Regions from separate parts of the Dietzia sp. UCD-THP genome, predicted to be linked through region 1. Evidence: predicted binding sites of a transcription regulator. Region 1 holds the regulator's gene; the other holds the start of a gene.
What was found. Region 1 encodes LexA, which represses DNA repair genes until DNA is damaged. Its sites were predicted from a motif close to CGAACANNTGTTCG; they were not measured.
Positions count from the first base shown of each region.

Region 2: the regulator LexA is predicted to act here: its motif matches at 1,988-2,001, upstream of H483_RS25920 (HNH endonuclease signature motif containing protein).

Region 1 is NZ_KB714650.1:212,230-215,640, forward strand. Features, by position in the region: gene H483_RS29505 (hypothetical protein) at 1-227, opposite strand, end outside; gene nrdR (transcriptional regulator NrdR) at 308-766, opposite strand; gene H483_RS29515 (hypothetical protein) at 881-1,243, opposite strand; gene lexA (transcriptional repressor LexA) at 1,473-2,141, shown strand; gene hflX (GTPase HflX) at 2,240-3,411, opposite strand, start outside.
Region 2 is NZ_AOSR01000053.1:76,122-79,532, forward strand. Features, by position in the region: gene H483_RS25915 (NYN domain-containing protein) at 1-327, shown strand, start outside; gene H483_RS25920 (HNH endonuclease signature motif containing protein) at 361-1,941, opposite strand; gene H483_RS25925 (SRPBCC domain-containing protein) at 2,230-2,745, opposite strand; gene H483_RS25930 (PspA/IM30 family protein) at 2,881-3,411, opposite strand, start outside.

The sequences.
Region 1 (3,411 bases):
AGGGTGGAGGGGATACCGAACAACCGGGCGCGGGGGATCGTCCGCTGCGACGTCGTGGTCACCCATCTCGGAATCACCGCTTCGGGCACGGGGCCCATGACGCCCAGGATCCCGAAGACTCCGGCCGAGAACGCCCACGGGAATACCGGGTGGTGAGGCCCGATGACAAGCCAGGCGCTCACGACGAACAGCACCGACAGCACGGCGCTCGCAACCACGCGGAGCATGGTCTGAGAGTAGAACAGGGCCGCGAAATGGGGCTCAGCGCGGCGCACCCGCGCTCGTCGATACGGCGACGAATGCTCGATCACCGGTGGGCGGCGTGTCGCTCTCGAAGAGCGATGATCTCCCTCTCGAAGTCCGCGGCAGAACTGAACTGCTTGTACACGGAGGCGAAACGCAGATAGGCGACCTCGTCTAGGTCCTGGAGAGGTCCGAGGATGGCAAGCCCGATCTCATGAGCCGGGACCTCGGAAGCCCCGCCGGCCCGGACGGCGTCCTCGACCTGCTGAGCGAGCCGCCGGAGCGCGTCCTCGTCGACCGACCTGCCCTGGCACGCACGGCGGACGCCGCGGACCACTTTGTCGCGGCTGAAACGCTCCGTCACGCCGTTGCGTTTGAGGACGGTCAACAGCGGCGTCTCAAGGGTGGTGAACCGGTGACCGCAATCGGGGCACTCGCGTCGACGCCGTATCGCCTGCCCTTCGTCGACCGACCGCGAGTCGATCACCCGAGAGTCCTCGTGGTGACATATGGGGCAGTACATTCCAGCTTCGCCATTCGTCGACCTGGTCCGAACCTGTCCACCGGCCGGAGCCGACGGCGGTGCGAGGGCGACGGGCCGCCGTCCCGGGACCATTCTAGAAGGCGATGCCGTGGGTCACGCGTAGGCGGGCCCACCCACGAGGGCCAACGCCAACAACATCAGGATTCCGAAGACGATGCCCCCGACCACCAGTGCCCAGGTCGGCACGTCGTCCACCACCGGTGCGACCGATCGCGCCTCCACTCCGCACGCCCTGACCTGACCCGTGGACGCCGGCCGCACGCTCACCCGGCGACCGGGCGCCACCGACCGCGTGGGCACCTTCCGGCCACGGTCGAGGGTGCGGGTGACGGACGGGACCTCGGCGTGGACGCGGGTACCTGCCCTAGGCGGATCGAACCGGTCGTGCGCGGCCAGGCAGACCTCTGTCCACGGGATGGACGGACGCGATCGTTGCTGTATCTCCAGGACGGTCATGACAACTCCCCACTCGATACGATGTGCGAACCCTATTCGCACACGCGTGTGCCTCATTGTGCACATCTGTTCGAACTCGAACGTGACTAGAGTTGTATCACGCGGGTCCGACAGAGTCGACACTCGCGAGCACATTTTTCGAACACCTGTGTGGCGCACCCGCCCGGGGCGACGTAGGGTGTACACAGACAGAAGACGTCGAACACCCATTCGCTGAAGGGACCGCCGCATGCCCAAACCAGACTTCGAGGCCCTGACCACACGCCAGAAGAGCGTGCTGTTGCACATCCACGACACCGTCAAGGAGAGGGGGTATCCGCCGAGCATCCGGGAGATCGGTGATGCGGTCGGCCTACAGTCGACCTCCTCCGTGGCGCATCAGCTGCGGACCCTGGAGAAGAAGGGCTTCCTGACCCGCGACCCCCACAAGCCGCGGGCGGTCGACGTTCACGGTGTCCCTGGTCAGCGATCGCGGGGGCGACGTGCACCCGCGCAGGAGGACGTGCGGCCCGGCGGAGCCGTCGAACCGGTCTACGTCCCGGTCCTGGGGCGGATCGCGGCGGGCGGTCCGATCCTCGCCGAACAGGCTGTGGAGGAGGTCTTCCCCCTCCCCTCCGACCTGGTGGGATCCGGGGACCTGTTCATGCTCAGGGTTGTCGGCGAATCGATGATCGACGCCGCGATCTGTGACGGCGACTATGTAGTGGTCCGTCGGCAGAATGTCGCCGATAACGGCGAGATCGTGGCGGCGATGATCGACGGCGAGGCCACGGTCAAGACGTTCCGCAGGGATTCGACCGGGGTGTGGCTCCTACCCCACAACCCGTCGTTCCGCCCGATCCCCGGTGAGCACGCGACGATCCTCGGAAAGGTCGTGACCGTCTTCCGCAAGCTCTGAGCCTGTGCCGATGGTGCGTCGCCTGACCTCACCCGACCGAGGCGGGCGCCTCCATCACCACGAGAGCCGGGGCGGTTCCGACCCGCACGGCGCTCTGGTCAGGCGACCCCGTCACGCTGGTCGGCGACGCGATACTCGCCGAGTTCTCCCGCCACTGAGGCGGGAAGCCGAACCTCTATCCGGGTACCGTACGTCGTGTGATCCTCGGCGATCACGGCGCCCTCCGCGTGGACGCGGGCGACCACGTCGCCCCTCGTGAAGGGGATCTCGAGCGTGACCCGGGTGTCCCCCGAGGCGACCACCTCCATGATCCGCTCGAGGAGTTCATCGAAACCCTGGCCCGTCGCCGCCGACACGAACACCGCGTCCGGTAGCGCGTGGTGCAATTCCGTAAGGACGACGGGGTCGGCCGCATCGATCTTGTTGATCACCACCAGTTCGCGCGGTCTCTGGGCGTGCTGCTCCTCCACGACGTCGTTGATGACTGTCCGGACAGCCTCGATCTGGCGTAACGGGAAGGTGTCCGATCCGTCCACCACGTGCAGGAGGAGCTCGGAATCAACGACCTCTTCCAACGTCGACCGGAACGCCTCGACGAGCTGGGTAGGGAGGTGTCGGACGAATCCGACGGTGTCGGTGAAGACCACCACACGCCCATCGGGGAGCTCGGCGCGCCGAGTCGTCGGGTCCAGGGTCGCGAACAGCGCGTTCTGGACCAGTACTCCCGCGCCGGTCAGTCGGTTGAGCAGACTCGACTTGCCGGCGTTGGTGTACCCGGCGATGGCGATCGACGGAACCGGGGTGGCGCGTCGTCGGTGCCGCTTGGTGTCGCGGGCCTGCTTCATCCCCTTGATCTCCCGGCGGAGTCTGGCGGTGCGCTCCCTGATCCGACGGCGGTCGGTCTCGATCTTCGTCTCACCGGGACCACGGAGCCCGACGCCACCGTTGCTCCCCGCCCTGCCGCCGGCCTGCCGGGAGAGCGCCTCGCCCCAGCCGCGCAGCCGCGGGAGCATGTACTCCATCTGCGCGAGAGAGACCTGGGCCTTGCCCTCACGACTGGTCGCATGCTGGGCGAAGATGTCGAGGATCAAGGCGGTGCGGTCGATCACCTTGACGTTGACCACCTTCTCGAGGGCGATGAGCTGACCGGGTGTCAGTTCACCGTCGCAGATCACCGTGTCCGCGCCCGTCGCGACGATGACATCCTTGAGGGTCTTGGCCTTACCGGAACCGATGTAGGTGGCGGGGTCCGGCTTGTCGCGGCGCTGGA
Region 2 (3,411 bases), on a different contig from region 1:
CCGTCGATGATGGCGCCCCACCGCCGCCCGCTGCGCTCGAAGTTCGTTCCCCTGTCGGAGGAGGTGTGGACCTCGTCCGGAGAGCAGACACCGTTCGACGTGGGTCAGCAGTACGCGACCTGGTGGTACGAACAGGCCGCCACCGAGGAGCAGCGCGACCAGGCCCACCTGCTCTCCGGGGGAGTGCTCCCGCCCGCGGTGGACCGCCCGCTGCTGCAGTTCGCGTGTCAGATGCTCAACGAGTTCACCTTGACCGAGGCGCAGCGGGTTCGGCTGCGCGATGGATTCCACGAGGGGATCCGCGCGGTTCTGCTCAAGCACCGCTGACCCGGGCCGGCCGCGGGCGTTCACGCCGTGGCGTCAGAAGGGCGGGGGGTCGTGGTCGTCACCCACCAGCCCGCCGCTTCGCGCTGCGGCGGTGTTCTCGAGGCGCTGGGCAGCTATGCGGCACGCGCGCCTGTACCAGTGCGTGCTGAGAGGCCGGGGCCGGAGCCATGGTCGCTCCGCGGAACCGGGCCCCGGAAGCGGCTCGGACCCGTTGCGGGTCAGGTCCCGCCATTTCGCCAGGGGGCCGTCGGGGAGAGTGGTGATGGTATGGCCACTCTCCGTGATGATGGTCAGCGTTCCGTCCCGCAGGAGTTGGTAATACCAGGTGTGAAAGGTCTTGAACCTGTGGTGCCGCCGGCAGAGGCACATGAGATTGGCCTCGACGGTCTGTCCGCCACCGCCGGGGTCGGAGTGGTCAAAGGGAACGACATGGTCCACGTCGCAGTCCTCGGCGGGGACCGAACATCCGGGGTGGCGGCAGGTGCCGTCGCGTAACCGGATCCGGCGGGCCAGCTCGGCGCTGATCCGGTAGCGGCGCGCACCGTCAATCGAGTCCGCGGACCCGGCTTCGGGATCGGGAAGGGAGATATGGGCTCCGACGCTGCGGGCGAGCAGAGCGATCAGCGCGTCGATCGACGCGGGCCCGCCTCGCGGGACGTACACCTCCGGCTCATCGCCCGGACCGCGAGGGGCCAGGATGGTGATGATCGGTCTGATCTGCGGCGCAGAAGCCCGCGCGGAGTCACCGGAGCCACCGGCGGGAGCGCACTCGCCGGTGTCGGCGCTGTCGCCGGTGTCATCGCAGTCGCCGGTGCCGAGGATCGCGTCGACGAGGGCGTCCGCCCGGTGTTGCTGGCGTGAGCGGGCGTGCGGATCGTACGCAGGCCCGGTGCCGTTGCGGACGGCGTCGATCCTGGCCTGCTTCTCGCGGTCGAGCCGCTCCCCGGCGGTGTGCTCCAGCGCGTCGTGGACCGCGGTGGCCTCGATCGAGGTGAGGTGCGCACGGAGCTCGGCCATGCCGTCCACCCCGCGACGAACGCTGACCCGACGCTCACGCGCCGCGGCGGCACACCGGGCCAGGACCCCCTCCGGGTCGAAGGCCGCGATGATGCTGTCGGTCTTGGCCAGAATCGCGGAGCGGCCGGGCCGCTCGCCGGATTCGATGGAGCCCAGCAGCCAGTCCACGACCAGCCGGTGCACGGCGTCCAGCACGGAGGGGTCGACCGTCCGCATCTGTCTGACGAGCATTCCCGCCGTGCGCTCGTCCAGGAGGCCGGACCTCATGGCCTCGACGATCCCGGGGAACCCCATGACGAGGTCCCGGGCCAGTGTGAGCATCGCCGACGCACGGTGGTGATGAACGCCGTAGGTGGCGACCAGTTCCGCGCAGGCGACGTCGAAGGGGTCCAGCACGGCGTGGTCGCGCGGACGCGGAGGCCCATCGGGGTCGTAGTAGCCGGCCTCGACATCGCGGGCGAACTGCTCCTCCTCGCACAATGCGAGGAGATCGTGACAGGCCTGCAGGCGGGCTGCGGCAGCGCGGTTCTCGGCGCGGAGAGCATCGAGGGCGGCCAGCCCGGCCGCTGCGATCCCCGAACCGTGTTCTGCCGACATCCGCCTCCCCTTCCCTGCAACCAGATAATCCCGGGAGCCAAGTAATCGCTTGTGTGTTCGATAGGGAAACACTAGCAACGGGGTACGACACGGCGCTCTGACCACGACAGATGCCCATATCGCGGCCGGGGCGGTCAGAGCGGCCGGGGCTACGGGGGCAGCGGCGTCAGCGGCGTCAGCGGTGGCAAGGGAGGTGGGGTCGAGACGGGGGTGGGAGAAGAGACGGGGGTGGGAGAAATGGGATGGAGCGGAGCGAGGTGTGACGCCCAGCGAGGCGGCGCGGGCCGCTCAGCCGCCCACCAGGTCCCGGTAGTACTGCGCGAGGCCGGGGTAGTAGTCGGGTTCGAAGCGCAGGGCGTCCGGATCCCGTCCCGCCTCCGCTTCGACCAGGCGATCCAGGTAGTAGTCCCACCCGGGACCGATGGACGCGGCGGACTCGGGGTCCGCGATGTCCTGCTCCAGGGAGATGACGGCCTCGACGCTGCCCTTGCCGCTGCCCTCGTCGTCGCCCTCGATTCTCACGGTGAGCAACCACCCGCCCGGTCCGGTCCGCACCACCAGGAACCCCGGCGCGTCGCAGGTGACCACCTCGACCCCGTCGACGGGGTCACCCTCCTCGGCGGTCATGGTGAGCTGGACGGTGCCGGACGCCGGGTCGCCCGACCACGGCCCGATCCACCGGGCGGTGCGCGTCGGGTCCGTCACTGCGGCCCACGCTTCCGCACGGGACCGGGGCAGGCGGCGGGAGAACACGACCGCTCCCGACTCGGAGAGACGGCCGGAGGGCGTGGGTGTGGTGGGCATGGCGTCTCCTGGTGATCAGGCCGGCGCCGGGGACGGGCTCACCGCGACGCCGACCGCCAGATTATCGCGCACGGCCGCGTGGGACCAGCAGAGATCGCCCCGGACTCATCGCTGCCGAAGACGAGCGCGAACGGGTCAGTCCCTCGTGTCGCGGGGGAGGGTCGGCCCGCCGGAGAGGTCGGAGGGGCCCGGCTCCGGGGTCCCCGCGTCCTGCGGGGTGGGTCCCGAGGGTTCCGTCTGTTCGCCGGGCGTCGCGGCGTCCGTGGCGCCGGTGGCGCCCGCGGAACCGTCGGCCCCTGCACCCTCGGTCAGCTGACGGTCCGTCGCGCCGGCCGCCCCGGCTCCCTCGACGGCGGTCCCGCCGCTGTTCAGGCCCATGGACGCCCGGATCTGCTCGAGCTTGCTCTTCCCTTCCGACTCGCGGGTGAACGCGGCGGCGTCGAGTTGCGCGGAGGACGGTGCACCCGTGGCCTCCGCGAGTTCCTGCTTGCCCAGCGCCGTGGTGTAGCGGCCCTCGATCTTGGCCCGGATCTCGTCGAATGTCGGTGAGTTGCCACCGCCGACGCCCTCCAGCGAGGACACGGACTCGACGGTGCGGTGCTGCATCTCCGCCTGCGTGGCCTGGAGGAGCAGCTGGTCCTCCTGCGCGAGCGTCTCCCGCAGTCT